2 regions of the Dietzia sp. IBK-p2-15D genome follow, and region 1 is predicted to be linked to the other one. Evidence: riboswitches for the same ligand, from Rfam matches in the RefSeq annotation. Region 1 holds a riboswitch; the other holds the start of a gene.
The links. Region 1 has a riboswitch for cobalamin ahead of AC3DEV_RS09985 (magnesium chelatase subunit D family protein). Riboswitches for the same ligand answer to the same signal wherever they lie in the genome.
Positions count from the first base shown of each region.

Region 1 (7,301 bases):
TCTCCGCGATGATCCCGTCGAGGTCCAGGCGCTGGGTGTCCACCAACCGGGTGCCTGGGCGGCAGTGATCGAGCACCCCGTCGTCGAGGTAGGTGCCCGCGTACAGGCACACGTCGGCCGCGGCCAGCGCCGCAGCCGCCCGCAGGGTGAGCAGGTCCGCGGCGCCGGGCCCGGCTCCCACAAAGTGAACGGTCACGAGGTCTTCCCTATCTCCTGGACATCAGTCGCGGTCGAGCGAGGCCTCACGGCGGACCATTGCACCACGGCCCGCGTCGGCGCCCAGCCGGTGAACCTGCCGATCGAATCTGTCTGCTCGACCTGCAGCCGGATGAGCTCCCCGCCGAATTCGGCGCGGGCGTCGATCAGTGCGCGCTCGGTCTCCAGGGTCACGGCGTGTGCAACCAACCGGCCGCCCGGGGCCAGCGCGTCCCAGCACTGTTGGAGCAGGCCAGAGGCAGTGCCGCCCCCGCCGATGAACACCGCGTCGGGGCGGGGCAGGCCGTCCAGAACCTGCGGGGCGCGGCCGTTGACGACCTCCAACGACGGCACCCCGAGCCGCACGGCGTTGCGCGCGACACGCGCCGCCCGCTCGGGATCGGCCTCCACAGCGACAGCCCGACACAACGGGTGCGCGCGCATCCACTCGATGCCCACCGACCCGGCGCCGGCGCCCACGTCCCACATGAGCTCGCCGGCCGAAGGAGCGAGCCGCGACAGCGCCGAAGCACGCAGGTCGCGGCGGGTGAGCTGGCCGTCGTTCTCAAAGACGTCGTCGGGCAATCCCGGCGCCAGCCCGAGCGGGCGGGCGGAGGGATCGGCCACGCACTCAACCGCCAGGACGTGCAGCGCGGGCACCTCGCGACCGTGCGACCAGTCGCGCGCCGGGCAGCTGAATCGCGCTTCGGCCGGGCCCCCGAGATCGGCGAGCACGGTCATCGCGCTCCCCCCGAAGCCGGCGCCCCGGAGCGTCGCGGCGACTTCTCCCGGCGTGTGCCGATCGGCCGAGAGCACCAACACACGCCGCCCCGGTGCCAGTTCACGACCGAGCCCGCGGTGGTCGCGCAGCACCGCCACGGACTCGGCCGGCCACCGCATCCGGGCGCGGGCCAGAGCGACCGAGGACACCGCCGGGAGCACCTCCACCGCATCCGCGCCCAGCCCATCGATCAGGGTCGTGCCGATCCCCGCGACCAGCGGATCGCCCGAGGCCAGGGCCACGATCGAGCGCCCGCGGAATCGCTCGAGGAGCTCCGGCAATCCGTCCCGCAGCGGCCGCGGCCACGGCACTCGTTCGGCCGTCACGTCGCCCGGAATCATCGCCAGATGACGCTCCCCGCCGAGCACCACATCGGCGCCCAGGACGGCGCGGCGGCGGGCCTCGTCGAGCCCCGCCCACCCGTCGCCGCCGATGCCGACGACCACCACCCGTGCATTCATGACGCGGAACCCTACCGCGACACCTGAGGCGCCCCGGGACAGGCCGTTGGGCTAGCCTGAAGCACCACACAACCGAACAGACCCCACAGCACGAGGTGCCCCACGACCCGCCACAGGCGGAGCGGAGGGGAGAATCAGGGAAGCCGGTGAGAATCCGGCACAGGGCCCGCTACGGTAACCCGGCCTATCAGGCGATCGCGCCCCGCGCGCACGTCCGAGATGAGCCGGGAAGTCCGGAGACCGGCCTCGCGCTGACCAGCCTGGCAGACGAGAGCGGGAGCCCCCATGCCACTGCACTACCCCTTCAGCGCTGTCGTCGGTTCCGACGACATGTCGCTGGCCCTGACCCTGACCGCGGTGTCCCCGGCGGTCGGCGGCGTGCTGATCCGCGGTGAGAAGGGCACGGCCAAGTCCACGATGGTCCGCGCCCTGGCCGGGATCCTGCCGGAGGTCGAGGTCGTCACCGGCGACCGCTTCTCCTCCGCACCCGACGACCGCGGTTCCGAGACCCCGGACGGGCGTATCCCCCACGACGCGCCCACCGAGCGGCGGCCGGTCCGCCTGGTCGAGCTACCGATCGGGGTGTCCGAGGACCGCATCACCGGATCACTACACCTGGAGAGTGCGCTCGCCGACGGTGTGACCGTGTTCCAACCTGGCCTGCTCGCCCGCGCACACCGCGGACTGCTCTACGTGGACGAGGTCAACCTGCTCCACGACCACGTGGTGGACCTGCTGCTCGACGCCGCCGCGATGGGCCGGGTGACCGTGGAGCGCGACGGCATCTCGGTGGAGCACGCCGCGCGCTTCGTGCTGATCGGCACCATGAACCCCGAGGAGGGTGAGCTCCGACCGCAGCTGCTGGACCGCTTCGGCCTCACCGTGGAGGTGGCCGCGCCCCGGGACCCGGAGCTGCGCGCCGAGGTGGTGCGCCGCCGGATCGCGTTCGAGGCCGACCCGGCGGGACTCGTCGCCGCCCACGCCGCCGACGAGGCCGCAGTGCGCGAGCGGATCGCCGCCGCGCGGCGCGTGCTCGACCGGGTGACGCTGACCCCCTGGGCGCTGTCGACCATCGCCCGGGTGTGTGCGGGCTTCGACGTGGACGGCATGCGCGCCGACATCGTCACCGCCCGCACCGCCGCCGCCCATGCCGCATGGCAGGGCCGGACCCGGATCACCCGCGAGGACATCCGCGTCGCCGCGCGCATGGCACTGCCCCACCGCCGCCGTCGTGCCCCGTTCGATGCGCCGGGCCTCGACGAGGACCTGTTGGAACGGCTCCTGGGCGACGACGACGAGCCCGATCCCGACCCCCGGGACGAGACCGCGCCGGCCGACGACGCCGAACAGTCGGAGTCCGCAGACGAGTCCGCGTCGGCAGACACCCCGGACGCCGAGTCGACCCCGGCGCGGGCCTCGGCCGAGCACGCCGGGCACGAGCACTCGCCCGAGCAGACCGAGCAGACCGAGGACAGCCCCGGCGCTGGCGACGACTCCGGCACCGCGGGCACCGACCAGGCGGGCGGCCGATCGGGCGGCCAATCGGACGACGATGCCCACGGCCAGACCGCCGACGCCTCCGAGCCCGGTGCACACGGGCCCACCCCGCCCGAGCCAGGCACGGTCACCGCGGCCGCGGCGCCGTACCGCACCCGCCTGCTCGCCGTCGCCGGTACCGGCCAGGGCGCTGCCGGCCGCCGGTCGAGGGCCATCACAACCAGCGGCCGGCGCATCGGCGAGGGCGCGTTCACCGGGTCCGACCTGCACCTGCCCGCCACGATCCGGTCCGCCGCGCCGCAGCAGTCCGCCCGCGGTCGCGGAGCCGGCCCAAACGGTGGCCGACTCCGGCTGGCCGCCGAGGACCTGCGCTCGGCGGTGCGCGAGGGCCGCGAGTCCAACCTCGTGCTGTTCTGCGTGGACGCCTCCGGCTCCATGGCCGCCCGCACCCGGATGGAGCAGGTCAAGACCGCGATCCTCTCCCTACTGCTGGACGCCTACCGCCGCCGCGACAAGGTGGGACTGGTGACCTTCCGCGGGTCCGCGGCCCACGTGACCCTGCCGCCCACCTCGTCGGTCGACATCGCGGCCACCCGCCTCGCGGAACTCCCGGCGGGCGGCCGGACCCCACTGGCCGAGGGACTGCTCACCGCCGCCGAGGTCCTGCGCATCGAAGGCGTCCGCGATCCGCGGCGGCGGGCCCTCCTCGTCGTCGTCACCGACGGCCGCGCCACCCACGGCCCGGACGCCCTCGCCAGGTCCCGCACCGCGGCGACCGGGCTGGCCTCCCTCGGCGTGGCCTCGGTGGTGGTGGACTGCGAGACCGGCCGCTTCCGGATGGGCCTGGCCTCCGAGCTCGCCGGGCACCTGGGCGCTGAGCACGTGCCACTGGGCGAGGTCACCGCCGAGGGACTCACCGACACGGTCGACGTTCACACAGCCCGCGCCCGCACCGCGCGCCCCCGGGGCGTCGACCCCCGGAACGAGGTGGCCTGATGCCCAAGGGACAGCCGGAGATCGTGCCCGACGACGGGCTCAGCACCCGCCAACGCCGCAACCGGCCGCTGGTCATGGTCCACACCGGGCCCGGCAAGGGGAAGTCCACCGCCGCGTTCGGCCTGGCGATGCGCGCCTGGAACCAGGGCTGGGACATCGGGGTGTTCCAGTTCGTCAAGTCCGCCAAGTGGCGCATCGGCGAGCAGACCGTCATGGAACGCCTCGCCCGCCTGCACGACGAGACCGGCGAGGGCGGGCCGGTCCAGTGGCACAAGATGGGCTCGGGGTGGTCGTGGTCGCGCAAGGACGGCACCGAGGACGACCACGCCGCCGACGCCGCCGAAGGATGGGCCGAGATCAAGCGGCGCCTCGCCGACGAGCGGCACGACCTCTACCTGCTCGACGAGTTCACCTATCCCATGAAATGGGGCTGGGTGGATGTCGACGACGTGGTCGCCACCGTCGCGAACCGCCCCGGCCGGCAGCATGTGGTGATCACCGGCCGCGATGCCGACCCCCGGCTGCTCGAGGTCGCCGACCTGGTCACCGAGATGACCGAGGTCAAACACCCGATGGACGCCGGGCAGAAGGGTCAGCGGGGCATCGAATGGTGACCGCGCTGCCGCGGATCGTCGTGGCCGCGCCGGCGTCGGGGCACGGCAAGACCACCGTCGCGACCGGCCTCATGGCCGCGCTGCGCCGCACCGGGCTGGAGGTCTCGGGGCACAAGGTGGGCCCCGACTACATCGACCCCGGCTACCACGCCCTGGCCACCGGGCGGGCGGGCCGCAATCTGGACCCGCACCTGGTGGGCGAGGAGCGAATCGTGCCGCTGCTGCTGCACGGCGCCGGCGCGGGTCGACCCGCCGACGTCGCGGTGATCGAGGGCGTCATGGGCCTGTACGACGGGCACATCGGCGGCGACGGGTTCGCCTCCACGGCCCACGTCGCCGCGCTCACCGGGACCCCCGTCGTGCTGGTGGTGGACATCTCCCACGCCTCGCGCAGCATCGCCGCGGTGGTGCTGGGGATGGCCTCCTACGACCCGGCCGTGCGCATCGCCGGGGTGGTGCTCAACAAGGCCGGCTCCGTCCGCCACTCCGACGAGGTCCGCCGCGCGCTCGCCCCACTCGGCATCCCGGTGTTGGGCGTCCTCCAGCGCGACGACGACGTCACCGCCCCCTCCCGCCATCTCGGCCTGGTCCCCGCCGCCGAACGCCCGGAGGCCGCGCGGTCGCTCGACCACCTGGCCGGGAAGGTGGCGGCGTCGATCGACCTCGAGGCCGTCATGCGGATCGCGCGTGAGGCGCCGCCGCTGGCGGGCGAGGCGTGGTCGGCGCGCGTGGCGTTGGGTGGTGACCGAGCCCACGAGGTCGACGACGACGAGGGCCGCCGGCTCATCGCCGTGGCCGGTGGCCGGGCCTTCACGTTCCGCTATGCCGAGACGGTCGAGTTGCTCGAGGCGACCGGCTGCTCGGTCGTGCCGTTCGACCCGCTGTCCGACGAGGCACTGCCCGACACCGCCGCGGGGATCTACCTCGGGGGCGGGTTCCCCGAGGTCCACGCTGCGGACCTCGCCGCCAACGAGCCGATGCTGCGGGCACTGCGCGCGGCGACGGCCGCCGGGACGCCGACCGTCGCCGAGTGCGCGGGCCTGCTCTACCTCTGTTGCACCCTCGACGGTGTCCCCATGGTCGGTGCGGTCGACGCCGACGCGGCCATGGCCCCGCGGCTCACGCTGGCCTACCGCCGGTCGACCGCGGTCGCCGACAGCGTCCTGGCGACCGCCGGCACCGAGGTCACCGGCCACGAGTTCCACCGCACGGCCGTGAACCCGCCGGCTGGGGCGGGGGGCGCGGCGGGCTCTCACGCGGGCGTGCCCAGCACGGACGGGCCGGGCGCGGCTCCCGCCTGGACCAGCAGCGCCGGACCGGAGGGCTTCGTCAGCGGGTCGGTCCACGCCTCCTACCTGCACTCGCACTGGGCGGGGCATCCGGCGATGGCGGCCCGGTTCGCGGCGCACGCGCGGCGCTTCGCCCCCGCGCGCCGGCCCGCCCGACTCGGCTAACCGGGCCCCTTGCGGTCGCGGGCGCGTTCTGGCCGAATATGCGTAGACCCCGCGTCCGGTCCCAATGACCGCCAGGGTCGTGACGACCACCGAGGAGACCCCATGAGCGTGCGCGACGTCATCACCGCCTACTTCGACGCGTACAACAGTGAGGACCCCCACCATCTGGCCGCCGTGCTCGATGAGGATGTCGTCCTGCACTCCGCCGCCGGCACGCAGCACGGACTCTCCGCCTACCTCGACACCTACCGCGCGATGACCAGTACGTTCGTCGACCGCATGACGCCCGAGGAGATCGAGGTCAGCGGCGACACGGCCACCGTCACGGTGGTCAACACGCTCACCGCACGCGCCGACGTGAAGAACTTCATGGGAACGTCGCTGGACGAGGGGCAGACCGTGAAATTGCATCTGCGCGGCCGCTACACGGTGGACGATGACCGGATCCGGGAGATCCACATCGAGTTGCTCTAACCGCGGTTCCCGGGGTTCCGGCCAGGTCAGTCAGCGGCGCCGGCCCACTCCGCAGCGGCAGCCGCATCGTCCACCACTCGCACGCCCGGCGCGGACCCGGGCCGCCGCACCACCACGACCGGCACGCCGAGTTCGTCGGCCACCGCCATCTTCGACCACGTGTGACCGCCGCCCGAGTCCTTGGTGACCAGCACGTCCACGCCGTGGTCGGCGAAGAGCTCGCGCTCACTCGCCACCGAGTAGGGGCCGCGGTTCAGCAGCAGTCGCCACGGCGCGGGCAGCTCCACCTCCGGCGGGTCCACCACCCTGACCAGCGCGTGGTGCCCGGCGAGCGGGCCGACGAACCTGTCCAGCGACTGCCGGCCGATCGTGAGGAACGGCCGCCGGCCCACGCAGGACGCGGTCGCCGAGGCCTCGTCGTGGTCGTCCACCCAGTGCCAGCCTTCCGCGCCGGGGGCGGCGGCCCACCCCGGCCGCTCGAGGCGGAGCAGCGGGACCTCCGCGGCGGCGCAGGCGGCGGCGGCATTGGCCGAGATGCCGGCGGCGAAGGGGTGGGTGGCGTCCACCACCGCCGTCACGCCGGCCTCCGTGAGGTACCGCCGCAGCCCGTCGATGCCGCCGAACCCGCCGACGCGCACCTCCCCCACCGGCAACCGCGGCCGCGCGACCCGGCCCGCCAGCGACGAGCAGAACCGCAGGCCGTGCTCCTGCAGCAGTACGGCGAGGTCGCGGGCCTCGGCGGTCCCGCCCAGGATCAGCACGCTCATCGGTCCGCCCCCGGCGGCAGCAGCGGCAGTTCCGGAGCGCCCGAGCGAGCCAACTCGAGCAG
Region 1 is NZ_JBYMTK010000006.1:120,254-127,554, reverse strand. Features, by position in the region: gene AC3DEV_RS09995 (cobalt-precorrin-4/precorrin-4 C(11)-methyltransferase) at 1-196, opposite strand, end outside; gene cbiE (precorrin-6y C5,15-methyltransferase (decarboxylating) subunit CbiE) at 193-1,437, opposite strand; cobalamin riboswitch at 1,514-1,700, shown strand; gene AC3DEV_RS09985 (magnesium chelatase subunit D family protein) at 1,723-3,930, shown strand; gene cobO (cob(I)yrinic acid a,c-diamide adenosyltransferase) at 3,930-4,544, shown strand; gene AC3DEV_RS09975 (cobyrinic acid a,c-diamide synthase CobB) at 4,538-5,998, shown strand; gene AC3DEV_RS09970 (nuclear transport factor 2 family protein) at 6,101-6,472, shown strand; gene AC3DEV_RS09965 (cobalt-precorrin-6A reductase) at 6,499-7,239, opposite strand; gene AC3DEV_RS09960 (cobyric acid synthase) at 7,236-7,301, opposite strand, start outside.

Region 2 (7,301 bases), on a different contig from region 1:
CGAGTGCGAACAGCAGGGTCGTCTTGCCGGAGCCGTTGGGGCCCACCAGGGATACCCACGATCCGGCGTCCACGGCGAGGTCGATGCCGTGGAGGATGGCCGTGCGGTCCCGGGTGACGTGCAGGTCGCGGCAGGCCAGAGCGACTGGCGCGGCCGACGCGGCCGCCGCGGGTGGTGTGGGTGACGTGGGTGGCGTGGTGGTCATATGTGCCCCCTGCTGCGGCGCAGGACGATGAGGAAGAACGGGGCGCCGATCGCGGCGGTGACCACGCCGATGGGCAGCTCGGCCGGGCTCATCGCGGTGCGGGCGACCACGTCGGCCAGGATGAGGAACGCCGCGCCTACCAGCAGCGACACCGGCAGCAGCAGCCGGTGCCCGGGCCCGATGAGCATCCGCACGGCGTGCGGGATGACGATGCCCACGAACCCGATCAGGCCCGACACGGACACCACCGCCGCCGTGCCGAGGGTGGCCACGCTGATGAGGACCAGGCGCACCCGCGCCGGGGCGATCCCCAGCGTCGCGGCCTCGGCGTCGCCGACCGCCATCACGTCGAGGGTGCGCCGGAACAGGGCGATCACCGCCACCGCCACGATCACGTACGGCAGCACGGTCCGCACGTCGGTCCAGCCGCTGGTGGTGAGCCGGCCGAGCATCCACGAGTACACCTGCCGCAGGGTCTCGTCGTGGCGCTGCATGAAGAACGTCTGGATGGCGCTGGCGAACGCCGCCACGGCGACGCCGGCGAGGATGATGACGACCTCGCTGCGTCCGCCGCCCACACTGCGGCCCAGGGTGTAGGTGGCCAGCACGGCGATCATGCCCCCGGCGAACGCGGCGGGCGGCACCATCGCCGAGCCCATCGCGCCGCCCACGACGATCGCCAGGGTGGCACCCAGCCCCGCCCCGCTGGACACGCCCAGCAGGTACGGGTCGGCGAGCGGGTTGCGGAACACGCCCTGGTAGGTGGCCCCGGCGATCGCGAGCATCGCGCCGACGATCGCGCCCAGCACCACGCGCGGGATGCGGATCTCCCACAGGATGACCTGCTGACGCTCGGTGAACCCGGAGTCGATGTCGACCAGCGGCAGCCGGCCCACCAGCTCGAGCACCACGCCGCCCGGGGTGAGGCCGGCCGGGCCGATGAGGGTGCCGAGCAGGACCGCCGCGGCCAGCAACAGCGTCGCCCCGCCCAGCACCAGGGCGTGGCGGGGCGACGGGCGGGTCACGAGGCGGGCTGGTTCGCGGGGCTCCCCGCGGTCTCCGGCGCGGCATCGGGCACCGCGGTGACGATCTCAGCGACCTCGCGCATGAAGTCGACCACCCGCGGGCCCCACCGGCTGGACAGGTCCTCGTCCACCACATGGACGCGCCCCGCGCGCACCGCGGTGAGTCCGTCCCAGCCCGGCCGCTCGGCCACGACCTCGGGGGTGACGCCGCAGCACTGGCCGTCGGCGAGGAACACCAGGTCCGGGTCGGCCTCGAGGATGAGTTCCTCGGACAGCTGCGGGTAGGGGTCGTCGCCGGTGGCGATCGAGGTCAGGCCGAGCAGGGAGTAGATCTCGCCGACGTAGGTGTCGTCGGTGACGGTGTAGTAGGTGTCGTCGAGCTCGTGGAAGTACGTCAGCGGCGTCTCGCGATCCGGCACCGAGGCGACGATCTCGTCGATCTCGCCACGCATCCGCGACACGAGTTCGGCGGCCTCGCCGATGTGCCCGGTGGCCGCCCCGACCTGCTCGAGCTGGGTGTAGGTGTCGTCGAGGGTCTGCGCGGCGGGCAGCTGCAGCACCTCGACGCCGGAGCGTTCGAGGCCGGCCACGATGTCCCCGGTGTCGTCGGTGAGCACGACGAGGTCCGGGGCGTACGCCAGGATCGCCTCGAGGTTGGGCGTGTACCCGGACAGGTCGGTGACCGGGGCGTCGGTGGGGAAGTCGGACCGCTCGTCGACCGCCACGACGCTGTCCCCGGCGCCGACGGCGTAGAGCATCTCGGTGGTGGTGGGGGCCAGCGAGACGATCGCCTGCGGCTCGTCGGCCGCGGCGGAGGTCTGGTCGGCCGGGGCCGGCTCGTCGCCGCCGGTGCCGCTGCACGCGGTGGCGACCAGCGCCAGGGCGGCCAGGGGGGCGAGCAGCAGTGAGCGGGCTCGTGCCCGGCGGGCTCGTGGATGGTGCATGGCATCCTCCGTGATTCGGAGGACGAAAACAGCTCGGGCCGCGGCCTGGGCCGCTGCACGCGACCGTCCTTCGTCCGAGGTCAGTACGTACGGCTGCCGCGGAACCGGCCGACCTGGCTCGCCCGTCCTGAGACGGGATCACAGTTGCGGGACAGCGTCGGATTCGCACCGACTTCCGCCGAGTTGCCGCGGGGTCCGACGCTGGTGGCCGGACCTGTCGAGGGTATCCCACCCGCCGCCGCGTCCGCCCATCTGCGTGCCTCCGGCGCCGCCCCCGTCCGAGCCGTCCCCGCGTCTGGCCGGGGCGGGCCGAGGGCGCGCGGAGGTGGTGGCGTAGGTCCGGGGAGGATGGACACAAGACCTGTCGGCAGTGGGAGAGGACCGTGGAGATGACGACGACGACGAGTTCTGCAGGCGAGGGGCCTTCGGCCGCGGATCTGCGCGAGCAGGGTTTCGCGACCAGGCGCGAGGTGATGAGCGACGCCTTCGTCGACCGGGCCATGGACCGGGCTGCCGGGACGGCGTCGGAGGCGATCCAGCACGTGGTCACCGAGAACGTGTGGGGCAACATCTGGAACCGGCCCGGGTTGGGCCGCCGGGACCGCAGCCTGCTCAACATCGGGATGCTCGTGGCACTGCGCGCGGACGCCGAGCTGGCGGGGCACGTGCGCGGCGGGCTGACCAACGGGTTGACCCGCGAGGAGATCACCGAGGCGGTCATCCACGCGTCGGGGTACTGCGGTGCGCCGGCGGCCCTCTCGGCGATGCGGACCGTCCAGGCCGTCTTCGACGACCTCGACGGGTAGTCGCACATCGACCGGGGAGGTCGTGGACGGCAGGTAGTCTCGTCCCGAGAGTGACAGACGCCACCCCTCGATCAAGGAGCCCCCATGCGCAGCACGATGATGCCGGAGCAGCTGAAAATCAGCACGATCCTGCAGTTCGGCTCGACCGTCCACTCCGATGCGGTCATCACCACCTGGACCGATCAGGGCCCACGGAAGATCTCCTTCGGGGACCTGGGCAAGCGCGCCGCACAGTTGGCCCATGCGCTGCGTTCTCTCGGGGTTGACGGTGACCAGCGGGTCGCGACGTTCCAGTGGAACAACTCCGAGCACATGGAGGCGTACCTGGCGATCCCGTCGATGGGCGCGGTGCTGCACCCCCTGAACATCCGCCTGTTCCCGGATCAGCTCGAGTTCGTGGCCAATCACGCCGAGGACAAGGTCATCATCGTCGACCCGACCCTGATCCCGCTGCTGCAGCCGTTGCTGCCGCGGTTCTCCACGGTCGAGCATGTCCTCGTCACCGGTGGGGGCGCCGCGAACCTGGAGGCCCCCGAGGGGATCCGGGTGCACGACTACGAGGCGCTCCTCGCCGCGCAGCCCACGGAGTTCGAGTGGCCCGAGGTGGACGAGAACGACGGCGCCGCGATGTGTTACACCTCGGGCACCACGGGCGACCCGAAGGGCGTCGTCTACTCGCATCGCTCGATCTACCTGCACTCGATGCAGGTGTGCATGTCGGACGGCATGGACATCTCGGTCGACGACAACGTGCTGGCGATCGTGCCGATGTTCCACGCCATGTCGTGGGGCCTGCCGTACGCCGCGTTCATGGTGGGGGCGTCGCTGCTCATGCCGGAGCGTTTCCTGCAGCCGGAGCCGCTCGCGGCGATGATCGCCAGTGAGCGCCCGACCCTCGCGGCCGCCGTGCCCACCATCTGGATGGCGGTCGACGCGTACTCGGTCGACCATCCCATCGACATGTCGAGCTTCCGCTCCGTCGTCGTGGGCGGCAGCTCCTGCCCGGCGGAACTGATCCGCAAGTTCCGGGACAAGTACGGGATCAATATCACCCATGCGTGGGGCATGACCGAGACCTCGCCCATCGGCACGCTGTCCCGGCCGAAGGCGTCCCTGCCGGAGGACGAGCAGTTCAAGCTGCGTCTCACCCAGGGGCGGCTGCTCGCCGGCGTCGAGGCCCGGATCGTCGACGATGCCGGCACGGAGCTGCCCTGGGACGGGGAGTCCGTCGGCGAGCTGCAGGTCCGTGGACCGTGGATCACCGGGAGCTACTACAAGGTGGAGGACTCGGATCAGTTCGACGATGGCTGGCTGCGCACCGGCGACGTGGGCTACATCAAGCCGGAGGGCTTCCTCCAGCTCACCGACCGCGCCAAGGACATCATCAAGTCCGGTGGCGAGTGGATCTCGTCCGTCGAGGTCGAGAACTACCTGCTCGAGCACCCGTCCGTCGCCGAGGCCGCGGTGATCGGCATCCCGGATCCCAAGTGGGACGAGCGGCCGCTGGCCACGATCGTGGTCAAGGACGGTGTGCCCGATCCGAGCGTCGAGGAGCTGCGCGATCACCTGGCCGAGCGGATGGCCAAGTGGCAGGTGCCGGAGAAGTTCGCGTTCGTCGACGAGATCCCCAAGACCTCGGTCGGCAAGCTCGACAAGAAGCGCATCCGCGTCTCGCATTCCGACGGCGACCTCACCGTGGTCAACGCCTTGGAGAACTAGGCCGGCGGAAGGTCGAACGCGGGAACGCGTCGTCGGCCAGCGGAGGGTCCGGGATTGCGGTATGACCGCCCCCGGGCCCTTGCTTCTGCGCTACTTGCTGCTCGGTGCCGGCCGCCACGCTGGCCGTCCCGCCGGCCGTCCCGCCCCCCGCCGCGGCATCATCGCCGAGCCCCCCGCCGCGGCATCATCGCCGAGCCCCCCGCCGCGGCATCATCGCCGAGCAGAGGATTTCGCTCAGACCCACTCGGGCGATACAGGCGAAATCCTCTGGACGGCGGAGGCCGGGCGGGCGGCGGGGTCAGTTCGCGGCGACGCGGGCCAGCGGCCGCAGCGAGACGGGCAGTCCGTCCGCGGGGTAGGGCAGCGAGTCGTTCTTCATGGGCGGGACGTAGTCCAGCGGGACCGACCACTCGAAGTGGCGTAGCAGTGCACTGAGCACCAGCTTCGACTCGAGGTTGGCGAAGATCATGCCGAGGCACTTGTGCACCCCGCCGCCGAACGGCTCCCACGCGAAGCGGTGCGACTTGTCCTCCCGCCGCTCGTCGGAGAAGCGTTCGGGGTCGAAGATCTCCGGGTCCGTCCAGTACTCGGGCATGTGGTGCGAGTACAGCGGCATGATCGAGGTGAGCCGCCCGGCCGGGATCTCCACGCCCAGGATCTCGGTGTCCTTGACCGTCTTGCGTGCCATCACCGGCACCGGCGGGTGCAGGCGTAGCGACTCCTTCATCACCAACGCCAGATCGGGCAGCTCCTCCAGCTCGGCCATGGTGGGGTTCGGACCCAGGTCCTGGCACTGCCGGCGGAGCCGCTCCTGCCACTGGACGTCGCGGCCGAGCTCGTAGACCATCGACGTCACCGTGCTGGTGGTGGTGTCGTGCGCGGCCATGAGCAGGAAGATCATCTGGTTGATGATGTCGTCGTCGTCGATCCCGCCGGAGGCGTCCGCCACCTGGCACAGGGCGGAGAACAGGTCCTCTCCCGGGTTGGCGCGCCGGGCCGGCAGGTGGCGGCGCAGGAACTCCTCGAGCAGCCGGCGCCCCCGGGCCGCTCGGCCCCACTTGGTGAACGGCACCGCGGTGGAACGAACATAGCCGTTCGCGGCCTGGACGCAGTCGACGAATGCCGTGTTGACCTTGTCGAGCTCCCCGGGGGCCGCGTATTCGGCACCTCCCATGAACACCTCGGTCGCCAGGTCGAGGGTGTGCGTCTTGAGCGCGGGATAGATCTGGAACGCCCGGTCCGGGGCCCAGGCGCCGATGCCCTCGTCGACCAACGGGGCGAGCCTGCGGGTGTAGCCCTCGAGCCGGGGACGGGTGAACGCCTCCTGCATGATGTGCCGGTAGTGGTGGTGCTCCTCGAAGTCGAGCAGCATCAGCCCGCGGTTGAAGAACGGCCCCACCAGGTATCCCCAGCCGGGGCCGCTGGCGAACGCCTTGTCCGCGTTCTGCAGGGCGGCCTGGCAGGCGTCGGGGCCGATCAGGGCGGTCCACGTGGCGCCGAGGAAGTTCAGGTCGGAGACGGGGCCGTGATCGCGATAGCGGCGGGCCATGGTCGCCAACGGGCTGTGGACGTATTCGAGCGTGCCGCCGAGGACCGGCAGCTTGGAGCGCAGTGGGGCCGGGCCGGGTCGGTAGACCCTCTCCCGCGGATCACCAGGGATGGACATCAGGCACCTCGTTGTCGGGTGACCCCAGTGTGTGACAGCCGTCACTAGTTGTCACGCGATCACCGAAACCGGCGGTGTCGTTTCTTTCACCCGCCCCCCTGGCGGCGGCTCGGCCAGCCGGCAGTCCCGCCGGCCGTGACACCGCCGGCCGGCAGCCCCCGCCCGACTCAGGCTCGAGCGACCAGTGCGTCGATGTCCACGCCGTCGGGCAGGGCGCCGTACTCGGCCGAGCGGTCGTCGCCGAGCCGGGCCAGGCAGAACGCCTCCGCGACCGGGGCCGGTGCGTGGGCGAGCAGGACCGCGCCCTGCTGGGCCAGGGCCATCGCCTCCACCAGACGGCGGGCGATCCCGGGGGCGGCGCCCGGGTCGGCGGCCGCGCGGCCGATCAGCGCGCGCACCCGCTCGACGTGCCGGTCGTACAGCTCGTGACCGCCCAGCTGCGCGGCCAGTTCGGCGTCGAACGCGGCCACGGACTCCGGCTCGCGGGCCATCGCCCGCAGCACGTCGAGCGCGATGACGTTGCCCGAGCCCTCCCACACCGCGAGGACCGGCTGCTCCCGGTAGCGGCGGGCGAGCGGGAACGACTCGGTGTACCCGTTGCCGCCGAGACACTCCAGCGACTCGTAGGCGTGGTTCGGCCCGCGCTTGCAGATCCAGTACTTGGCGACCGCGGTGGCGAGCCGGCGGTAGGGGGCGAACTCGTCGTCGTCGTACGCCGAGGCCAGGCGCAGCGCGGTCCACGTCGCGGCCTCCGCCTCGAGCTGCAGGTCCGCCAGGACCGCGGCCATCGCGGGCTGGTCGATCAGCGTCGCGCCGAACGCGGCCCGGTGTCGGGCGTGCCACGCCGCCTCGGCCACGCCCTGGCGCATGCCCGCCGCCGCGCCGAGCACGCAGTCCAGGCGGGTCCGGCCGACCATCTCAATGATCGTGCGCACG
Region 2 is NZ_JBYMTK010000007.1:185,835-193,135, forward strand. Features, by position in the region: gene AC3DEV_RS11355 (ABC transporter ATP-binding protein) at 1-205, opposite strand, end outside; gene AC3DEV_RS11360 (FecCD family ABC transporter permease) at 202-1,230, opposite strand; gene AC3DEV_RS11365 (ABC transporter substrate-binding protein) at 1,227-2,174, opposite strand; cobalamin riboswitch at 2,264-2,402, opposite strand; gene AC3DEV_RS11370 (carboxymuconolactone decarboxylase family protein) at 2,564-2,980, shown strand; gene AC3DEV_RS11375 (long-chain fatty acid--CoA ligase) at 3,065-4,699, shown strand; gene AC3DEV_RS11380 (cytochrome P450) at 4,998-6,365, opposite strand; gene AC3DEV_RS11385 (acyl-CoA dehydrogenase family protein) at 6,533-7,301, opposite strand, start outside.
Region 2: another riboswitch for cobalamin. It lies ahead of AC3DEV_RS11365 (ABC transporter substrate-binding protein); the one in region 1 lies ahead of AC3DEV_RS09985 (magnesium chelatase subunit D family protein).